Regions from separate parts of the Neorhizobium sp. DAR64862/K0K3 genome, predicted to be linked through region 1. Evidence: riboswitches for the same ligand, from Rfam matches in the RefSeq annotation. Region 1 holds a riboswitch; the other holds the start of a gene.
The links. A riboswitch is a leader RNA that binds a small molecule or an ion and turns the genes downstream of it on or off. The one in region 1 is predicted to bind thiamine pyrophosphate.
Positions count from the first base shown of each region.

Region 1 (11,242 bases):
TTCTCGAAGAGGAAGAGATCGAGCAGCACAAGCTCGGCAAGGCGATCGAACGCGAAGAACACTGGATGCGCTACGGCGTGACCGCAAGGCGCAAGCGCAACATGCGCCGCGTCGGCGAACTGCAGGCCATGCGTGCCGACTACCGTGGCCACAAGGGACCGCAGGGCTCCGTCCAGGCCTCCGTCGCCGAAGGTCGCGAGTCCGGCAAGTTGGTGGTGGAAGCGGAAAACATCACCAAGACCTTTGACAAGCCGATCGTCGCGCCATTCTCGATCCGCATCCATCGCGGCGACCGGATCGGCCTGGTCGGCCCGAATGGTGCTGGCAAGACGACGCTGCTGAAGATGCTGACGGGCCAGCTCGCCCCCGACGGCGGCTGGATCAAGCTCGGCACCAATCTCGAGATTGCCACGCTCGACCAGAAGCGCGAGGACCTCGATCCCGCCGACACGCTGTCCCATTACTTGACAGACGGCCGCGGCGAAACGCTGCTGGTCAACGGCGAACAGCGGCATGTGGCGGGCTACATGAAAGACTTCCTGTTCCAGCCGGAACAGATCCGCACGCCGATCAAGAACCTCTCCGGTGGCGAGCGCGCGCGCCTGATGCTGGCCCGCATGCTGGCAAAGCCGTCGAACCTTCTGATCCTCGACGAACCGACCAACGACCTCGACATCGAGACGCTCGACCTGCTGCAGGAAATCGTCGCGGGCTATGCCGGCACCGTCATTCTCGTCAGCCATGACCGCGACTTTCTCGACCGCACCGTGACCTCGACGATCGCTCCGGTAGACCCGGATGCGCCGGACGGACGCTGGATCGAATATGCAGGCGGCTATACCGACATGCTGCAGCAGCGCAAAGGCATGGCCGACGAAAAGCGCCGCGCCGATAAGGCGGAAAAGGCGAAAACGGACAGCACTGCTCCGGCTGCGACCAAGACAAAGGGCAAGCTCTCCTTCAAGCAGAAGTTCGCGCTGGAAAACCTCCCCAAGGACATGGCCAAGGCGCAGGACGAGATCGCTACATCCGAACGGAAGATGGCCGATCCCAAACTCTTCGCCAAAGACCCGTCGGCGTTTTCAAAGCTCGCCGCAGAGACGGCAAAACTACGCGATCGTGTCGCCAAAATGGAAGAAGAATGGCTGGAGCTCGAGATGCTCCGAGAACAGATTGAAGGATAGTTAAAGAATTCCTATACTTAACAAATAAATATCCACCGTTTTATTTGTCGCGAGCCGGAACAAACATTCCCCGGTGACGTTCGGCATCCATCAAGTGGTCGAAATGCGTAGTGCGGTATGAATGCCGACATGCCGACCAGATGGAAACAAAACGGTTAGGAATGTCCAATGCTGACTAATGTGATGCGTCGTCGGCTGGCGAGTGATGCAATGGAACAGCGCGTTCTGATCGTCGAGGACGAATTCCTGATCGCGCTTGATGTTGCCGAGACTGTCGAGAGCATGGGTCTCAAGGTTGCAGGCTTTGCCAGCGCCCGCAAGCACGCCCTGTCGCTCGGTGCATACGCCGATATCGCGCTGGTCGACGTCAATCTCTCCGACGGCCGGACCGGTCCGGAAATCGGACGCGAACTCGCTGCCGAATACGGCCTGACGGTCATCTTCATGACGGCCAATCCGGAAGACGTGAAAGACGGCGTCGAGGGATCGCTCGGCGTTCTGACCAAGCCCGTCATGCCGCATGTGGTAGAGCAGACGATCGACTATGCGATCGCCAACCGTCTCGGCGGCATGGCGATCGTGCCGCGTGACCTCAAGATATTCCGCAACGACTCCCAGTCAGGCTACGCGCTCAACGCGTGAACCTTGTTGCCAAAGAACTACTAGCAAGAAAGCCGTCCGGCACCCCGGGCGGCTTTCTTGCTATCGCGACTGCTATCGCACGATGCCCCTCGGTCCTTGGCCATGAACGCAAGACGGCAGCGGTTCGACACCACTTGCCAGACAATTCCTTCACCGGTACATCTAGTCCCGCTCTAACGGGGTGCTGCGCGGTAAAGTGCGGCTGAGAGGCTTTCAGCCAACCCGCGGAACCTGATCCGGCTAACACCGGCGGAGGGATTAGACGGCTCACGCTCAGCGCCTATTCCCCTTGTAGATTGATTTTGAAGGAGGCGTTGATGCGCAAACTCTTGCTATCGCTCACCGTGGCTGCGGCCACCATCATCCTGTCGCCGGCCGCAAGGGCCGAGGACAAGGTGCTGACCATCTACACCTATGAAAGCTTCACCGCCGACTGGGGCCCCGGCCCCAAGGTGAAGGCGGCTTTCGAAAAGACCTGCGCCTGCAAGGTCGAATTCGTGGCTGTCGCCGATGGCGTCGCACTTCTGACCCGGCTGAAGCTGGAGGGTGAGACGACCAAGGCCGATATCGCGCTCGGGCTCGACACCAACCTGATTTCGGAGGCGAAGGCGACCGGCCTATTCGAACCGCATGGACTGCAGGCATCCTCCGGCAATGGCGGGATCAGCGTTCCCGGCAATTACGCCGACGATACGTTCCTGCCCTATGACTACGGTCATTTCGCCGTCGTCTACGACACGAAAACCATCAAGAACCCGCCGAAGAGCCTGAAGGAACTGGTGGAGGGCGATCCTTCGCAGAAGATCGCGATCGAAGATCCGCGCACCTCGACACCCGGCCTCGGCCTGCTTTTGTGGATGAAATCAGTCTATGGCGACAAGGCGCCGGAAGCCTGGGCAAAGCTGAAGGGCCGCATCCTGACCGTCACGCCCGGTTGGTCGGAAGCCTACGGCCTGTTTACCAAAGGCGAAGTGCCGATGGTGCTGTCCTATACGACCTCGCCTGCCTATCACATGGTGGAGGAGAACGAGAACCGTTACCAGGCGGCCGCGTTTTCCGAGGGCCATTACGTGCAGATCGAAGTGGCCGGCATGCTGAAGGGCGCCCGTGACAAGGATCTCGCCCGTGACTTCCTCAAATTCATGGTGTCGCAGGGTTTTCAGGACGTGATCCCCACTACCAACTGGATGATGCCGGTGACGAAGACGTCGCAGCCGCTGCCCGACGCTTTCGGCAAGCTGGTCATGCCGGAAAAGACACTCCTGATGGGATCCGACGAAGTCGCGAAGAACCGCCAGGCATGGATCGACGAATGGCTGAACGCCATGAGCATGAACTGATCGGCTGAACCGGGCATGCTGCTGACCGCTGCCGAGCGAAGACGGGGGATTTCCGGAGGGGTGCTGAGCCTCGTCGCGATCGCGCTTTTCGTCGGCATCGCGGTCTCGGCCCTGCTGCTCTGGGATGCCCCTGAAACGCAGGGGCAATTGTTCACGGCCTATACCGGCCGCATCCTGCAGTTCACGCTGTGGCAGGCGGTGCTCTCGACCCTGTTCTCTGTGTGTCTGGCGCTTCCCGTAGCGCTGTCACTGGCAAGACGGCCGCATTTCATCGGCCGTATCTGGATCGTGCGGCTGATGGCGTTGCCGATGGGTCTGCCGGTTCTGATCGGTGCGCTGGGTCTGATCGGCATCTGGGGGCGCCAGGGCGCGGTCAATAGTTTCCTCTCGACATTGGGGCTTGAGCAGCCGATCAGCATTTACGGCCTGACCGGTATTCTCCTCGCCCATGTCTTCTTCAACCTGCCGCTGGCCGCCCGCCTGTTTCTCGTGGCGCTCGAGCGGCAGCCTGCGGAATACTGGCTGCTCTCCACCAGCCTCGGCATGAAGCCGTTGTCGATCTTCCGTTTCATCGAGGGGCCCGCTCTCATCCGGGTCGTGCCGGGCATTGCCGGGCTGATCTTCATGCTCTGCGCCACCAGTTTCACGCTGGTCCTGATTCTGGGCGGCGGGCCGGCGGCGACGACGCTGGAAGTGGCGATCTACCAGTCGCTGCGCTTCGATTTCGATCCGCCGCGTGCCATCGGACTGGCGGTGCTACAGATCGCCGTGACGGGCCTGATCCTCGCCGCTCTCGCGTTTCTCCCCGCCCCCGACGGCACACATGTAACTGCCGGCCGCGCCACCCGCCGCTTCGATGGACGCACATGGGGCGCAAGGCTGTGGGACGGCTCAACCATCCTCGCTGCGACCCTGTTCCTCATCCTGCCGCTCGCCTCGATCGTCATTGCTGGCATCAAGGCCGATCTCTGGCGGCTGGCCTCAAGCCCCGCCTTCCTCAACGCGGCCTATACAAGCCTGTCGATCGCGCTCTTGTCCGGGCTGCTGGCCGTCAGCGTTGCATTGGCGATCATCCATGCGCGCATTGCCATAAGAGACCTCCGCCATCCCGGCATCCCGGCGCGTGGACTGGCGGCGATGCTCGGCGCGACGTCGTCGCTGGTGCTGCTGGTGCCGCCGGTGGTGATCGGGACAGGATGGTTCCTGCTGCTTCGACCTTTCGGGGATGTCTCGCGCTTCGCCCCGGCACTGGTCGCTGCCATCAACATGCTGATGGCGCTGCCCTTCGTGATGCGGGTGCTGGAACCGGCAATCGAGGATCATCGGCGTCAGACGGCACGGCTGACAGCGAGCCTCGGCGTTTCAGGTTTTTCGAGACTGCGGCGGATCGACCTGCCCTTCCTGATCGGTCCAATCCTTACGGCACTGTCGTTTGCCATGGCGCTCTCGCTCGGCGACCTTGGTGCTGTGGCACTGTTCGGATCCTCGGAACTAACGACCCTGCCTTGGCTCGTCTACAGCAGACTATCCAGCTACCGGACCAACGACGCCGACGGGCTTGCCCTGCTTTTAGGCGTGATATGTCTGGCGCTGACGATCCTCGGAAGTCTGAGCCGCCGAAGGGAATACGATGGCTGACAGCATCCGCCTGGAAAAGATCGCGCTGCAACTCGGCAGCAAACGGTTCAGCTTCGATATTGCCATGACCGGCGGCGCGATTACTGCCGTGACCGGCCCCTCGGGTTCGGGCAAGTCGACACTGCTGAACCTCATCGCGGGCTTCGAGATACCTGAGTCCGGCCGCGTCCTGATCGCGGGCGAGGACGTGACCCACGCGCACCCGTCTCAGCGGCCGATTTCGCTGGTGTTCCAGGACAACAATCTGTTCGCCCATCTCGACCTCCTCACCAATATCGGTCTCGGCGTCGATCCGTCCCTGAAGCTTTCGCGTGAGGACAGGATGAGAATATCGCACTCACTCGACCGCGTCGGGCTTGCCGGCTTCGAGACGCGCAAACCGGGAACGCTGTCCGGCGGCGAGCGGCAACGCGCGGCCTTCGCGCGGGTACTGGTGCGAAAGAGGCCCGTTTTGCTGATGGACGAGCCGTTTGCGGCGCTTGATCCCGAACTCAGGGCTTCGATGGCATCGCTGCTTCTGGACCTGCACCGCGAAACCGGCAATACGGTGGTGATCGTCAGCCACGACCGCGCCGAGGTTCAAAAGCTTGCCGATGTGGTGGTCGCCGTCGACGATGGCACGATCGTGAACTCCGCCGCAAACACGGCTATTCCTTACGCCCGCTAGAGGCCAGTCGACGGAGCGTCGTCACGAATAGAGACAGGCGAAAACCAACGTTATCGCAGTGCCACAATTTGGTCTTGCGGCGATGTCATCGCCTTGGTTTATCAGAAGTCAATTGCAAACGCGCCGGCTGAACCTATCTCTTTTATCTGTGCATGCGATGCGAAAATCGGTACGAAGCGAAGGTGAACAGGACTGACGGTGCAGAAGACACGGATCAAAACACGCGAGGACGCGACACCCGGCAGGACCGGGCAGACCAGCGCACCGCGCAGTTGGAGACGCTTTGCCGTCGTGTTGCTCGCAGGTGCAGCACTCGCAGGCTGTCAGTCCGTGTTCGACCAGGCCTATACGCCGAACGTTTCTCCATCAGACTCGCCTCAGATCGTCGACGAAGTTCAAAAGAACGATCCGCGGGCGCAGATGGGTGCACGCGAGCATCCCCGCATCGTGGCAAGCTACGGCGGCGAATATCGTGACGCCAAGACCGAACGGCTGGTTGCCCGAATTGCCGGTGCGCTGACCGCCGTTTCGGAAAATCCGACGCAGTCCTTCCGGATCACCATTCTCAATTCCCCGGCGATCAATGCCTTCGCCCTGCCCGGCGGCTATCTCTATGTCACGCGTGGGCTTCTGGCGCTCGCCAACGACGCTTCTGAAGTCGCAGCCGTGCTGTCGCACGAGATGGGCCACGTGACCGCCAACCACGGCATCGAACGCCAGCGGCGCGAAGAAGCCGAAGTGATCGCCAGCCGGGTGGTCGCCGAAGTTCTCTCGAGCGACATCGCGGGCAAGCAGGCGCTTGCCCGCGGCAAGCTGCGGCTGGCAGCGTTTTCGCGCCAGCAGGAACTGCAGGCAGACGTGATCGGCGTGCGAATGCTCGGCGAAGCCGGCTACGACCCCTATGCCGCGGCCCGCTTCCTCGATTCGATGGCAGCCTATGCGCGCTACTCGGCGGTCGATCCCGACAGCGACCAGAGCCTGGACTTCCTGTCCAGCCACCCGAATTCCGCCCAACGCGTCGATCTGGCCCGCCGGCATGCCCGCAATTTCGGCCAGGAAGGCGTCGGCGACAAGGGTCGCGACTATTTCCTCGCCGGCATCGACGGGCTTCTCTATGGCGACAGCCCCCAGGAGGGTTATGTCCGCGGCCAGACCTTCCTGCACGGGGGCCTTGGAATACGCTTCGACGTTCCGCCGGACTTCCGCATCGACAACAAGGTGGAAGCGGTTCTCGCGACGGGACCGGGCGAAACCGCGATCCGTTTCGACGGCGTCGCCGCTGGCGACACCAGCAGCTTGCCCAACTATCTGACCAGCGGCTGGGTGGCAGGGCTTCAGCCGGAAACCGTGCGCGAGACAACCGTCAACGGCCTGCCGGCCGCGACCGCACGCGCCTCCGCCGAACGCTGGGATTTCGATGTGACCGTGATCAAGGTCAACGACCAGATCTTCCGGTTCCTGACGGCAGTTCCGAAGGGCAGTCCCGCACTCGACACGACCGCACAAATCCTGCGCAACAGCTTCCGCCGCATGACACAGCCTGAAATCGCGTCGCTGAAGCCGCTCCGCGTCCGCGTCGTAAGCGTTGGGCCGCAGGATACGATGGCATCGCTGTCAAGCCGGATGATGGGCACAGACCGCAAGCTGGACCTGTTCAAGCTGATCAACGCCATTCCGGTCGGCGCGACATTGTCGCCGGGCCAAAAAGTCAAAATCATTTCCGAATGAGGCTTGTATAAAAGCTTCAAAGCGCGAAGGCCGTTTCAAGGGCCTGCGCGCTTTGAAGCATCGTGTCGAGATGTCGCGACCGCCAGAGCGGCGCGGGCACAGTGTGTTTAGGACACAAGCGCCATCTGCGGATTTGCGGTGACGAGTGCCGACTTCAGCTTCTCGATCGCGCGGCTTTCGATCTGGCGCACACGCTCCTTGGAAATGCCGAGCTTGGCGCCAAGCGCTTCCAGCGTCGCACCGTCATCCGTCAGCCTGCGGGCGCGGATGATCATCTTTTCGCGGTCGTTGAGCTTTGTGAGGGCACCCTGCAGCCATTTCAGCCGACGCTCGCCATCGATCATGCCGGAGACCTGTTCGTCCGGCAGTGGTTCGCCGCTGGCCAGCATGTCGAGGCGTTCGCCACTGTCGGCATCACCGGAAATCGTTGGAGCCTGAAGCGACGAGTCATTGCCGGAGAGGCGGGCATCCATGGTCTGCACGTCGGAAACGCTAACGCCGAGTGCGACGGCAATTTCCTCATGGATGGCCTGAGCCGTGAGGTTGGAGTCGCCGCGGGCAAGTTTTGCGCGCAGGCGGCGCAGATTGAAGAACAGCGCCTTCTGGGCTGAACTCGTACCACCGCGAACGATCGACCAGTTGCGCAGGATATAGTCCTGCATGGAGGCACGGATCCACCAGCTGGCGTATGTGGAAAAGCGGACATCGCGGGCCGGTTCGAACCTTGCCGCAGCCTCGAGCAATCCCACATAACCTTCCTGAACGAGATCGCTCATGGGTAGACCGAACCCACGGAATTTCGACGCCATCGCGATGACGAGACGCATGTGGGCGAGTGCAATCTGGTTTCGAGCGCCCTGATCCTGGCGGTCTTTCCAACGGATTGCCAGATCACGCTCTTCCTCGCGGGCGAGATACGGAGCCGACATCGCTATCTTGATCATTGTGCGGTCTGCGGACATGGCTGTCATAGTGTTCTCCGTGGTGCCGTGATCGACAAAGGGCAGAACCAAAAAAAACGCTGAATTGCGGGATTACCGATATTCCAGCCTTGATTTTTGCGAATTTCTGCCGATGTCCCTCAAGTGTCTCGCGGAGGTCTTGGACCGGTTAGGCAATCGCCCCGCTATTGGTTAGGACGGAGAACACGCAGCACGATGCAGCATTAAATTCGCCGTTCCGGCGGGTTAACGCGCTTGTGTTGTAAAGGTTCCAACAAAAAACCCGGCACTAGGCCGGGTTTTTGGTGTTGTCTTTCAGAGACAAAATCAGGCTGCTTCTTCTTCCTGAGCTTCATCTTCCTCGACTGTCTTGCCGCGCTTGGGACCCTTGGCAAGGTTGACCTCGATCAGGCGAACAGCTTCCGTATCGGACATCTTGTTGACGGCGGCAATTTCGCGCGCCATGCGATCCAGCGCCGCTTCATACAGCTGACGCTCGGAATAAGACTGCTCGGGCTGGTTCTCGGCGCGGAAAAGATCGCGCACCACTTCTGCAATGGAAATCAGATCACCGGAATTGATCTTGGCATCATATTCCTGTGCGCGACGCGACCACATCGTGCGCTTCACGCGGGCCTTGCCCTGGACCACCTTCAGTGCACGTTCGACGAAATCCGTCTCGGAGAGCTTGCGCATGCCGATGCTCAAGGCCTTGGCGACCGGAACCTTCAGGCGCATTTTGTCCTTTTCAAAATCGATCACGAAAAGCTCGAGCTTCATGCCCGCGACTTCCTGTTCTTCGATAGAGGTGATCGTGCCGACGCCATGCGCAGGATAAACAATCGATTCACCAGTTCTAAAGCCCTGGCGTGCGGGAGAATTCTTTTTCAGTTGGGTCGTCATTCGATTCACAAACTCCCTTTGACTCACCCGTTTTATCGGGTCTGGGGAAACCGGGTCTGTCAGGCCCGGATGAGACGGGGGAAACCGTCGGGTCACTCCATACTGATCCGACAACGCGCGCAAAAACAGACCAACTCGCGAAACGGCGACGACAACATCAAAGTGTTGCAATGTCACGGGGAACGCGGGGAGCGATCTGTTTCTTTCGTGATGTTTTTCGGGCACGCGAGTGCCACCTTGTGGAACAGTGAGTAAGCTCTACCACAAAAAAGTGCGGAAATCAATAATTTGCTTTTATTCTTGCAAGCCGCGTGACAGTCGGACAGTGCCCAACCAAAAGACAGCTGATTCGAGCGGGTGACGGGCGCACCGTCACCATCCGGGTTTAATCGCCGGAACCTGGCTCTGCCGAGAAATACTTTTCATACTTGCCTTCTTCGCCGTCCATTTCCTTGGCCTCCGGAAGCGGATCCCGCTTCACGGTGATGTTCGGCCAGATCTGCGCGAAGTCGGAGTTCACCTTCAGCCACTTGTCGAGACCTGGTTCCGTGTCAGGCTTGATGGCCTCAGCCGGACATTCAGGCTCGCAGACGCCACAATCGATGCATTCGTCCGGGTGAATGACCAGAAAGTTCTCACCTTCGTAGAAGCAATCGACCGGGCATACTTCGACACAGTCTGTGTATTTGCAGCGGATGCAATTGTCTGTCACGACGAATGTCATGCGAAACTCCGAATATCGCAGATTGCGGCACGCTGCCGACGAAAGGTGTGGCAGGCGAAAAGCCGGCAGGCTTCAGCACTCAAGGAAGTCATGCTTTTCGAGTGTCACCTAATGCCTTTGCTGCAACTGCGCAAGAATAAACCGTGCGTAAAAACCGGGTCTTGAGGGCGGATTTTCTAAACCTAGTTTTCGCCCGCTTCGGGAAACAGGCGTTCGGTCTCCCGCCTTTCCTTCTTCGTCGGACGCCCGGAGCCCGGCAGGCGTTGCGCCTGCTCGAACGCCGTCAACTTCTGGCGTTCCTCCGGAGGCGGCGTCAGATCTTCGTAGAGAAGCCGCGCCTCTTCGAACGGTCCGCGCCGATCACCCCCGGACTTGACGACCAGAACGACATCGCGCCGTTCCAGCTTGATGTCGAGGCGGTCCCCGGTCTTGACCTGATAGCTTGGCTGAGACACCAGCGCGCCGTTGATCCGGATGCAGTTGGACTGGATCAGCGACTGCGCGATGGAGCGTGACTTTGCCATTCGCGCGAAAAAGAGCCACTTGTCGATGCGCTGTCGCGAACCTGCATGCAGCTCTTTTTCAACCATGCGCCTACTTCTTCATCTGCTCCTTGAGAGCAGCAAGCTTGGCAAAGGGCGAATCCGGATCGATCGGCTTTTCCTTGCGCGGTGGCTTGGCCTCAAAGCGAGCGGGCTGTGGTCCCTTGTTACGGTCCGGACGATCGTTACGATCTCCGCGCTCGGGACGATCGCCCCGGTTTTCAGGACGACGGTTGTTGTTGTCGCGGTTCGGACGACCACCGTCACGGCGCTCGCCATCCCGACGACCATCGCGGCGGCCTTCCTTGGGAGCGGCTTCGCCCTGGGGGCGGGCTTCCTGGGTGCGGCCTGCTGAGGCAGCACCGGCATTGCGCTGACCCTGGCCGTTACCACGGCGATCACCCTGCTGTGGCCGACCACCCTGGCGCTGGCTGTTCTCGCGACCGCCACCCGGGCGCCACAGGAGAACAGGCTTTGCTTCTTCGGGTTCGACGGCAGCGGCAGCTTCAGTCGAGGCGGCTGTCTCGGCCTGAGCGTCCGGCTCGGCCGTTGCAGGTGCCTCAACGGTTTCAGCTTCCATGGAAGCGGCGACGTCAGGCGCTGCAGCTTCTTCACTCGCAGCGTCTTCTGCAGGAGCAGCAGCCTCAGCAGGCGCCACAACCTCAGCGGAAGCTTCGGTTGCTTCAGTTTCTTCGCCCTGATCGCCTTCGGCAGTCGGTGCGGCCTCGTCTGCTGCAGCCGTTGGCGTGGCAGGGGTAGCCGCAGCTGGCTCCTGGCCAGCCAGGAATGCCTGCGCCTCTTCAGGCTTCACGGCATCGGCGCGATAGCCGAGGCCTTTCAGAATTTCTTCCATATCGTCAGGCGTTGCGCCGAGGATCGACAGCATGGCTGTCGTCGTCACGAAGCGGCGACCGTCATAGGCGCCTTCTGGAC
Region 1 covers NZ_CP191449.1:3,348,369-3,359,610, reverse strand. The annotation lists gene ACQY1L_RS16180 (ABC-F family ATP-binding cassette domain-containing protein) at 1-1,184, shown strand, start outside; gene ACQY1L_RS16175 (response regulator) at 1,353-1,826, shown strand; TPP riboswitch at 1,994-2,101, shown strand; gene thiB (thiamine ABC transporter substrate binding subunit) at 2,129-3,166, shown strand; gene thiP (thiamine/thiamine pyrophosphate ABC transporter permease ThiP) at 3,182-4,804, shown strand; gene ACQY1L_RS16160 (ATP-binding cassette domain-containing protein) at 4,797-5,471, shown strand; gene ACQY1L_RS16155 (M48 family metalloprotease) at 5,670-7,199, shown strand; gene ACQY1L_RS16150 (RNA polymerase factor sigma-32) at 7,307-8,170, opposite strand; gene ACQY1L_RS16145 (CarD family transcriptional regulator) at 8,468-9,043, opposite strand; gene fdxA (ferredoxin FdxA) at 9,429-9,767, opposite strand; gene ACQY1L_RS16135 (RNA-binding S4 domain-containing protein) at 9,950-10,357, opposite strand; gene ACQY1L_RS16130 (helicase-related protein) at 10,362-11,242, opposite strand, start outside.

Region 2 (11,242 bases), on a different replicon from region 1:
CTTCTACAACAAGGAGTTGTTCGCCAAGGCAGGCGTCAAGGCCGAAGACATCAAGACCTGGGACGACTTCCTGGGAGCGGTCAAGACGTTGAAAGGTGCCGGCATCGCACCGATTGCGGGCGGCGGTGGTGATAAGTGGCCGCTGCATTTCTACTGGAGCTTCCTCGTCATGCGCAATGGCGGCGAAGCAGTGTTCGAAGCCGCCAAGAATAAAGAAGGCGAAGGCTTCATGCACCCTGCGGTGATCAAGGCCGGCGAGCAACTGGCAGAGCTCGGGAAGCTTCAGCCTTTCCAGAACGGCTATCTTGGCGCCAACTGGCCGCAGACGCTCGGTGCGTTCGGCGATGGACGGGCTGCAATGCTTCTCGGCTTTGAAAATACCGAGCCAAACCAGCGCAAGAATGCCGGCGACGGCAAGGGGCTTGCTGCCGACAACATCGGCCGCTTCGGGTTCCCGATTGTCGAAGGCGGCGCCGGCAAAGCCACCGATACGCTGGGCGGGCTCAACGGCTGGGGCGTCAGCAAGAACGCTTCGCCGGCGGCTGTCGATTTCCTCCGCTTCCTGACCAGTCAGGAGATGGAGCGGCAGATGGCCTCCGAAGGGATGATCATTCCTGCGGCTGTCGATGCCGAGGAAGGCTTGAAGAACCCGCTGATGCGGGGATCTGCCGACCAGCTCGCCGCATCCACCTGGCACCAGAACTTCTTCGACCAGGATCTCGGTCCATCGGTTGGCCGCGTCGTCAATGATGTCTCGGTCGAAATTCTCGCCGGGCAGATGACCGCCGAAGAGGGAGCGCAGGCAATCCAGGACGCGACCGAACTGGAGTAAGCCGACAAGCCGGTGGCGGCAGCGCCGTCATCGGCAACGGCACTTCTGAATTGGTGCGACAAGGATAAACCGGATGAACAACATGACCGCGAAGATCAGCGGCGCCTCCGTCATGGGTGTGCCGGAAAAGGTCCGCTACAAAAGCCCGACCGCGCGTGGCCGATTGCCGGCGCTGATCATCTTCCTGCCGCCTGCCCTGCTTCTGTTCACGCTCTTTGTGATCCTGCCCATGGGCGAAGCCGCGTGGTACAGTTTCTATCGCTGGAACGGCTACGGCACGCCGACCGAATTTGTGGGCGTTCGCAATTTCGAGGTGCTGTTCAACAACGCCGCCTTTTCGACGGCTTTGATCAACAATGGCCTGATCATCGTCGTGTCCCTGCTGCTGCAGGTGCCGCTGGCAATCTGGCTCGCTGTGATGCTCGGCAAGAAAATCAGGGGCGTCGTCGCATTCCGGCTGATCTTCTTTCTACCTTATGTTCTAGCCGATGTGGCCGCCGGCCTCATCTGGCGCTTCGTCTATGACGGCGACTACGGATTGTTCGCCGCAATCGCCGGCTTTCTCGGCGTCGCGACACCCTATGTTCTGGCCGACAGGGATCTTGCGATCTACGCGGTACTGGCCGTCGTCATCTGGAAATATTTCGGCTTCCACATGATGCTGTTCATCGCCGGCCTCCAGTCGATCGACAAGAGCGTCATGGAAGCGGCCGAAATCGACGGTGCCACTGGCTGGCAGAAATTCCGCTACGTCACCCTGCCCTTGCTCGGGTCGACCGTGCGTCTCTCCGTCTTCTTTGCCATCATCGGATCGCTGCAGCTGTTCGACCTGATCATGCCGCTGACCGGCGGCGGTCCGTCGAACTCGACACAGACCATGGTCACCTTTCTCTACACCTACGGCGTCACGCGCATGCAGGTCGGATTGGGAAGCGCCGTCGGCGTCGTCCTGTTCGTCATTTGTGTAACGATCGCCTTCGGTTACAAAAGGATATTCATGCGCAATGACTGACACATCGTCCACAGTCCGCGTGTCCACGGCCACGCGCCTCTATGTCTATGTTTCGCTGTCGCTGGTCGCTGCCGTCGTGCTGGTTCCGCTGGTCACGACGGCGCTAGGCGGCTTCAAGACGCTTGGCGACCTCCGGCTCAATCCGTTCGGGCTGCCCAGCGAATGGGTCTGGTCCAACTACATCGATATCCTGTTCGGCGAGCGCTACTGGCGCCAGATGATGAACTCGCTGATCATCGCCGGTGTCACCGTGTTCCTCACATTGGTCGTCTCGTCGATGGCGGCCTTCTGCTTTGCGCATATCCGCTTCTTCGGCTCAAACCAGTTGCTCAACTACTTTCTGATCGGGCTGATGTTTCCGGCAGCAACGGCAATTCTCCCGCTGTTCATCCGTATTCGCGATCTTGGCCTGCTCGACTCCTATTGGGGCGTGATCCTGCCGCAGGTCGCATTCGGGCTCGGTATGAGCATCCTTCTGTTCCGCAACTATTTCCGCAACCTGCCGGAAGAGCTGTTCCAGGCGGCCTTTGTCGATGGCTGCGGCTATATCCGCTTTTTCTGGTACATATCGCTGCCGCTATCGCGGCCGATCGTTGCCACGGTCGGCATCGTCACCTTCGTTAGCAGCTGGAACAGCTACATCCTGCCGCTGATCATGCTGAATACCGAAAGCAAATATCCGTGGCCTCTCGGCATCATGGTCTATCGCGGCGAGTTCGGCACCGACTGGCAACTGGTGCTTGCCTTTATCACGCTCACCATCCTGCCGACGATCATCGTCTTCTTCCTGGCCCAGAAACACATCATCGCAGGCCTCACCGCCGGCGCCGTAAAGTCTTGAATTGAAGGATTAGCATCATGGCATCGGTTGGCCTTACAAACGTTCGCAAGAGCTACGGCGCGCTCCAGGTGGTCCACGATATCTCGCTGTCGGTCGATGACGGCGAATTCATCGCCCTGGTTGGGCCGTCGGGCTGCGGAAAGTCGACGCTGCTGCGCATGATCGCGGGGCTTGAAGACATCAGCGACGGCGAAGTCACGATCGGCGGCACGGTGGTCAATGCCATGACGCCGCGGGAACGCAACATTGCCATGGTGTTCCAGTCCTACGCACTCTACCCGCACATGACGGTCGGCGAGAACATGGGCTTCAACCTCAAGCTTGCCGGTGTCACCAAGCCTGACATCGCCACCCGCGTCGGAGAAGCAGCCCGCATGCTGGCGCTCGAAGATCTTCTGGACCGCAAGCCCAGCCAGCTTTCCGGCGGGCAACGACAGCGCGTCGCGATGGGACGGGCGATCGTGCGCGATCCAGCCGTGTTTCTGTTCGACGAGCCCCTCTCCAACCTCGACGCCAAACTTCGCGTCCAGATGCGCACCGAGATCAAGGCGTTGCACCAGAAGGTCGGCACGACGTCCATCTACGTGACGCATGACCAGATCGAGGCGATGACCCTTGCCGACCGGATCGTCGTTCTCAACGCCGGCCGCATCGAGCAGGTCGGCACGCCGATGGAGCTCTACCGGACACCCGCCAACCTCTTCGTCGCGGGCTTCATCGGCTCACCCGCGATGAACCTTCTCGACGGCACGATCGACGGCGAAAACGACAGGCCGGTCGTTCGTCTGGCGGAAGGATCCGCAATCGACATTTCGCCGCTGCGCAAGGTCCGTCGCGGCCAGAGCGTCAAGCTTGGGCTCCGCCCGGAACACCTGACGGCCGGTGGCGACAATATCGGTGGCGAAACGCTGCTCGTCGAACCCACGGGCGCGCAAACACACGTCCTGTTCGAATTTGCCGGTCAGCAGATGACAGCGATCGTCGACGGAGATCATCCTGTCCGACACGGGACTCAGTTTCGCGCCGGCATCGACAAAAACCTTGTCTACGTCTTCGACCGGGAAAGCGGCGTGAGCCTCTAACGCCGATTCAGCGCTGCACGTGATCGGGAGGGTCGTCTGCCCGCTCGGCTCACCTGCGTCACAATGTCCTTGTGGTTGCAACTCATTGCATGGGTTGCCGTAACTCATTATGAGCTTGGGCTGCACGATGAGCTGATAGGCGAGATGATCCGGCGTTTTGGGCAGATTAGACAGGTAGGGTTGCGCATTCTCTGCAGCCTTGCGTTTCTGTTGCTCGGATTTGCCAATTCCCATCCGACCGCCAATGCGCGCTCGATCGAGACCATCGCGATTGCGTCCTACATCCTCCCGGACGGAAGTCTGCCTGTTCTTTGCCTTCCCTCAAAAGCCGGGAAAACGCAGCACCATAAAGGTGAAAGCAAGATCTCCTGCGACGGCTGCCGGCATGTGACGGCATCAATACTGCCACTGCCGACAGATACGTTGGGTGCGCCGATCCTGCGCGAGATCGTTCACGCCCATTCCGGAACCGACGAGAGCCCTCCTCGGTTCGTCCTGCTGACTGGCACCTCGGCCAGAGGGCCTCCTGTTCGTAGCTGATGAGAAAGCAAAACCAATTCTGCTACGTCAAAGGCGAATACCCATGTCGACAATCCGAGCGAAATTTCTTGTAGCGGCCGTGGCATTGATGCTGCCCAGCACCGCATCTTCCCAGCACATGCATGCACCCGGGACCGGCGATATCACGATCGAATCCGCCTATTCCCGCGCCATGCTGCCGGTGGCAAAGGTCGGAGGGGGTTACCTGACGATCAACAACGCCGGCGCGGCCGATCGGCTTGTCGGAGCAAAGTCGGATCGTGCCGAAGAAGTCCAGATCCACGAGATGAAGATGACCGGCGCCGTGATGGAAATGCGGGAACTGGACAAGGGCATCCCCGTGCCGGCCAAGTCTACCGTCAAGCTGGAACCCGGTGGCTATCATCTCATGTTCACGAATGTCTCTAGACCTTTCAAGGAGGGCGAGACGCTGGCGGTCACGCTGATCTTCGAAAAGGCCGGGCCGATCGAGGTCGAGTTTGCCGTCGGACCGTTTGCCGGCGCGCAGAAGCCTCATGCCGCACACGGAGGTCACGACTGATGACGAAGAACCCGTTCATGCTGGTTGCCACAACGATCTCGGCAATTTTCATCACTGTCCTCGTCGGAATCCTCTTCTTCACGTTCAAGGATGAGCCAAGAAACACCACATTCAATACCGCGTTTTCTCTGATCAACGATCGGGGAGAAGCAATCGATCAGTCGATCTTCAAGGGCAACCCGTCACTGGTCTATTTCGGCTACACGCATTGCCCGGAAGCCTGCCCGACGACGCTTTATGAAGTTGCTGGATACCTCAAGGAACTGGGTGAAGATGGCCTGCCGATCAAAAGCTACCTGTTCACGGTCGATCCGGAACGGGACACTCCTGACATTATGAACGGCTATGTCACCGCGTTTTCCGACCGGATCACGGGGGTGACCGGAACGCCTGAAGAGATCCGGCGGGTGGTCGCCGGATGGCGCGCATTTGCGGAAAAGAAGCCGAACAAGAGTGGCGGTTATTCCATGAGCCACACGATGGATCTGTTCCTGATCGGTGCGGATGGCCGGTTGAAGGGGCTCATTCCCTATGGCTCGGATCCCGACGTCGCCATCAGCAAGATCCGCAGCGCGCTCCTGTAGTCTCACGAGCGGAGTCATAGCTCATGGCGGCCATCGAACCAACGTAGGTGCCGACAGATACGCATCGGTTCTTAAATTAAGCCATGCTAATCTATTCTTAAGCGGTCTCTGACATTGCTTTTCCGCAAGTGTGGAAAGTGCCATGATCTCTGGTCGACAAATCGGTCCGGCAAATCGGAAATCTGCACAGCAGGTTTTGACGAAAGGACCCGCGTCCGCCAAGGACAGCATTTTGTCGAAGCGACGACTTTCCGAAGCCCTCTCAACCGATGCGATCTGGCCGGCATTTCAGCCGCTTGTCGATCTGCAGAGCGGTGCGATCATCGGCTTTGAGGTTCTTGCGCGTTGGACCGATTCTGAAGCAGGTGCCATCGCACCTTCAGATTTCATTCCGTTCGCAGAAACCAGCAATCTGATTGGCGCTTTGACGCAAAAGATCGTCCAGGATGCCTGTCGCAAAGCTGCAAGCTGGAGGGGAGACTTTGTCCTCGCGATCAACCTGTCGCCGACGCAGTTTCAGGACCCAGACCTCTTCCACTTTCTGGCTTCGATAATCTCGGAAACCGGGTTTCCGATGAACCGGATCCATATCGAAATGACGGAAAGCGCACTGCTCGATGACGATACAGTCGTCCGGGAAAACATTGCATCGCTCAAGTCTGCCGGCATGGGCATCTCCCTCGACGACTTCGGGACCGGCTTTGCCAGCCTGACGCGGCTTCACGCGTTCCCCTTCGACAAACTGAAGATCGACACAAGCTTCGTGCGCTCCATGCAGCATGACAGCGGCAGCCGGAAAATCGTCGCCTCGGTCATTGGGCTGGGGCAAAGCCTTGGCATGACGGTTGTTGCCGAAGGCGTTGAAACCGAAGAACAAGCAGAAATGCTGAAGCGTCTTGGTTGCGACGTTGGACAGGGGTGGCTGTTTGGCAGACCTGTCGACGGTGATGCGACAGAACGGCTTCTCGCTGTCAGCAAGCAGAAGCCACTCACGGAACGCCGCGGAACCGGCTCGCTGTTCCAGCGGGTCCATCAACTGGAAACGCTCTATGAGGCGGCACCGGTCGGTCTCTGCTTTCTCGATTCAGACTTGCGCCATGTCAGTGTAAACAATCGGTTCGCTGCAATGCTGGGATTAACGCCCGAGCAGATGATCGGGCTCACCGTTCACAGTTTCATGCCGGCACGAGAGGCGCGCCGGGTCACCAAAGATCTTCAGCGAGTCCTTGCGGGCGAGCCTTTGATTGTGGACGAATATCGTCCGCCCGGAAGTGAGAACATTCTCCTCGTGGTGAACCAGCGGGTCGATGACGACGCCGGCGAGCCGATCGGCATTTCGGTCACGGCGATCGATGTTACCGGTCACAAGTCGATGGAAAAGGCGCTGACCGAGACGGAAGACCACGCACGATGGTCGATCGAACTCAGCCCCAACATTCCCTGGTCGAGCGATGCCGAAGGCATTGTCAATTTCATGGGGCCAACGCCAGACCCGACGATGTCCAGGATGCGTGACCGGATCGCGGACTGGTACGGTCGGATGCATCCGGACGACAGTTTGCGGGTTCGACGGGAATGGCTTGGATGGCTGCCATCCGGCGACCCCTTTGAAACCAGGTTTCGCATGCGTCTGCACGACGACAGCTGGCGATGGATGGTCAGTCGAGCAAAGCCTCATCGCGATGCGACCGGCAAGATCGTGAAATGGTACGGCACCATCACCGAGATCGTGCCCACGGAGGTCCCGCTGGACGGGAAAGTATCCGTGAAGGCTCCTCATGTCTGGCATGATCCGGACCAGGCTGATGTCCTGCCGACGCAACACTTGATCTCGATGCTGATGAGGATGTTTGAGTCCGCGCCCATTGCCATGGCCATCACGACGAGCGACACGAAAACCTCGAGCTACGTCAAAGTCAACGATGCCTATCTGAAGCTCACCGGCCTGAAATGGGACGAGATCAACGGAAAGAAGCTGATTTCCGAGGGTGCCGCGATCGACAATCCCGCCCGCGACAGACGGCACCGGCTGTTGCGCGAGGACGGCGCCTACGAGCTCGAAGATGTTGAGATTGCTCATTCGGATGGTACGATCATCCCAACCCTGATTTCTGCGCAACGCACGATCGTCGATGGCGTTTCATTCGATGTGGAGGTCATTGTCGATGTGTCTGCCCGTGTCAGGCAGCAGCGCGCTATCGAAAGCGCTCTGAAAACCTCCGCGCAGACCGATGCCCTGTCAGGACTCCCAAACCGAGCCTGTTTTGATGAGGTTGTTGCCGGAGAGGTTGCCCGCAACCTGCTCAATGACAGAAAGCTCGCCATCGCCTACATCGATCTCAACGGCTTCAAGATCGTCAACGACAGTCTGGGGCATTCCGCAGGCGACGAAGTCCTGCGAACGATCTCGGCGAGACTTCGCGAAAGTTTCCGAGCGACGGATTTCATCGCCAGGGTCGGAGGAGACGAGTTTGCTATTCTTCTCGACATGGATCGCAAGTTTGCGGGCGATATGCAGACCCATATTCAGGAAACGATGGAAAGGGTGTTCAAGCCGATCCCCATCGATGGCCAGGTGACATTCACGGGTGCCGCGGTCGGCGTTACGTTCCTAAAGGCCGAAGACACGCCGCAAACTTATGTCAAACGCGCTGACGACTATATGTATCTGGCGAAAGCCACCGGAAAACGGGTGGCCGTCGTGTGTTTCGGTCAGGTTCTCGATCCCCCGACGACGCATAAAGTGGACCGGACGAACGGTGTTCGCGACGGCTGAAGTGTGTCGACGGCCGAACTATCGGCAGCCGATATTTCGAGGTGTTGTGCCAAGCCCTTTCGTGCAGGGCAGGTCTGATACCTATCCAGACTGCCGCTGGTCGTCGTCAGTCCGGCGCGACTGACGACGGAGGCCGGATTGTGGCGGCATCGTCGGCCGCTGCATCGTTCTCTCCACCAAACGCGGCATCAGCCTGCTGGTTGACCTTGGTTACATCGTCGCTTTCCTGATCCGACATGTCGGCTGGATGCTCGGAACGCTTCCAGTGATCGTCATGGGACCCTTCAGGACGGCCTTCTTCCTCCCACAGTCTGTAGGCCCGTTCGCGCTGTTCCTGTTCTCTATCGGTCATGGTTGCTCCTCCTAAGTTGCGAAGACATAACCAGCGGACGGGCCCCGGGTTTCCGGGAGGCGGATGACATACAATAAAATTTTTGTCAGCTCGCCGCGCAGGCTCTGCCGGACAGCGATCGCAAGCGATTGACAAAGGCCGTTTCTTTGTCCAACCTTAGCGTCATTCCGAGGGGAGCATCGAACGGTGCTGAGATGGCGGTGAGCCGGACCCTTGAACCTGATCCGGGTCATACCGGCGTAGGAACGGAAACGGCGCAATACCGCACCTCTTTCTTATTCTCCGCTCGCCTGGATCTCCATGATGTCAAGGTCAGGAGATCAGCCATGCTTACGCTCTCGAGAAATTCCCGAATAGGACGAATGCGGTTCGACGGTTTCACGCCGCGGCACTGACATGCAATCCCGGTTCGCAGCCCTCGGGCTTTTTCTGCTGCTGGTAGGCTGGCAGATAGCCGTTCAGGTCTTTTCGCCGCCACACTATTTTTTGCCGTCACCGCTCGCGGTGGTGCAGGCATTGGTGCGTCAGAGCAGCTTCCTCGCTCATCATACCGCTGTCACCATCACCGAGATTTTTGCAGGTCTCGTCGCCGGCAGCATCTTCGGTGCGGCGGTCGCGTTTCTCGTTGTGGCATTCCCGCGCACCGGCAGGCTTGTCTGGCCGATCATTCTTATCCTGCAGACCTTTCCGGTCTTCGTGCTGGCACCCATCCTGGTGCTCTGGCTCGGTTTCGGCATGGCGTCGAAAGTGATGATGACGACGCTCGTCATCTTCTTCCCGGTCGCCTCCGCCTTCGCAGATGGCCTGAGGCGGACGGAACCGGCGATCCTGGAAGCCGCCGCGCTGACAAGAGCGACGCCCTGGCAGATCCTTGTGAGGCTCAGAACACCGCTTGCGCTGCCGGCGCTCGTGTCCGGTCTGCGCGTCGCCGTGCCGCTCGCGCCGCTGGGTGCCGTGATCGGCGAATGGGTCGGGGCTTCAGCCGGGCTCGGCTTCGTCATGGTTCAGGCGAACGCCCGCATGCAGACCGACACCGTGTTCGCAGCCATGACCATCCTGGCCCTGACCAGCGTCGCGCTGCGCCTCGGTTTCGACCGTCTCGTAAAGGGACGCCCCCATTGGGCAATCGAGACCGAACCACAGACACAGTTATCATCGTGAGGAGAGACGACCACCCATGAAACGCATGTTTCTGGCCTTTGCCATTGCCCTATCCGTGAGCATGACTGCGTCCGCCACCCAGGCGGCAGAAAAGCTCACCGTCATGCTTGAATGGTTCGTGAACCCGGACCATGCGCCGCTCGTGATTGCCGCCCAGAACGGCTATTTCGAAGACGCCGGCCTCGATGTCGAGCTGGTGCCTCCCGCCGACCCGTCGACGGTGCCTCGCCTCGTTGCCGCCGGCCAGGCCGATATCGGCATCCACTACCAACCGAACCTCTATCTCGATCGTGCAGCCGGCCTGCCGCTCAAGCGAATCGGTACCCTCGTCGAAACGCCCTTGAATACGGTGACGGTTCTCGCCGATGGCCCGATCAAGAGCCTCAAGGACCTGCGCGGCAAGAAGGTCGGCTTTTCCGTCACGGGTTTCGAAGACGCGATGCTGAAGCGCATGCTCGAGGGAGAAGGCGTTGCACTTACCGAGGTCGAACTGATCAACGTCAATTTCGCCCTCTCGCCATCGCTGATCGGCGGCAAGGTCGACGCCACGCTCGGCGGCTTCAGAAACTTCGAACTGACGCAGATGCGGATCGAAGGGCACGAGGGCCGTTCCTTCTTTCCGGAAGAACACGGCGTCCCCGTTTATGACGAGCTGATCTTCATCACGCGCGACGGGCTGGCGACAGATCCTCGCCTGCCCCGCTTTCTCGAAGCCGTCGAGAAGGCTGCAATCTTCCTGACCAATCACCCCGATGATGCCTGGAAACTGTTCATCAAGACCTATCCCAACCTCGACGACCCGCTCAATCGTCAGGCGTTCACCGACACGCTGCCGCGTTTCGCCAAACGGCCTGCAGCGCTGGATCGGGGTCGCTACCAGCGCTTCGGTGAGTTCATGGCCGCGAGCGGCCTCATTCCGCAGGCGCCGCCGGTCGAAGATCTAGCGATCGAAATCCGGTGATGACAATGAACAATTCCCCGACGCCGCAACAGGCCGGCGATCGCCTGGCACGTGTGCGGGCCCGGCGCCCACGCGTCCATTGTCTGATGAACACGGTGGTGCAGAAATTCGTCGCCGATGGTCTCACCGCGATCGGCGCCATTCCGTCGATGAGCTCCTCCCCGGATGAAATCGTCGGTTTCGTCTCGAAAGCGGATGTCCTCGTCGTCAATCTCGGTACACTGGATGCAGACCGTCGCAAGGTCATCGACCTGGCCGTCGATGTTGCAATTGATCAGGGGAAACCATGGATCCTCGATCCCGTGCATAGCGATTATTCCCCGGTCCGGCTTGAGTTTGCAAAGACATTGATCGCCCGCGGGCCGACGGCCCTTCGCGGCAATAGCGCAGAGATGGCGCTGTTCGGAGACATAGGCGAAAAACTGACAATCGAGACCGGTGCTCACGACCGGCTGACCGATGGCACACGCACCGTCACTGTCCGCAACGGCCATAGATGGATGGCGGATGTCACCGGGACCGGGTGCCTTTCAGGCGGCATCATCGCTGCCTTTCTTGCC
Region 2 covers NZ_CP191450.1:495,978-507,219, reverse strand. The annotation lists gene ACQY1L_RS19190 (ABC transporter substrate-binding protein) at 1-832, shown strand, start outside; gene ACQY1L_RS19185 (carbohydrate ABC transporter permease) at 945-1,844, shown strand; gene ACQY1L_RS19180 (carbohydrate ABC transporter permease) at 1,837-2,685, shown strand; gene ACQY1L_RS19175 (ABC transporter ATP-binding protein) at 2,703-3,767, shown strand; gene ACQY1L_RS19170 (hypothetical protein) at 3,912-4,307, shown strand; gene ACQY1L_RS19165 (copper chaperone PCu(A)C) at 4,351-4,848, shown strand; gene ACQY1L_RS19160 (SCO family protein) at 4,848-5,432, shown strand; gene ACQY1L_RS19155 (EAL domain-containing protein) at 5,665-8,208, shown strand; gene ACQY1L_RS19150 (DUF2934 domain-containing protein) at 8,315-8,560, opposite strand; TPP riboswitch at 8,721-8,823, shown strand; gene ACQY1L_RS19145 (ABC transporter permease) at 8,957-9,721, shown strand; gene ACQY1L_RS19140 (ABC transporter substrate-binding protein) at 9,738-10,682, shown strand; gene ACQY1L_RS19135 (hydroxyethylthiazole kinase) at 10,682-11,242, shown strand, end outside.
Region 2: linked by a shared signal. The riboswitch ahead of ACQY1L_RS19145 (ABC transporter permease) and the one ahead of thiB (thiamine ABC transporter substrate binding subunit) in region 1 are both predicted to bind thiamine pyrophosphate.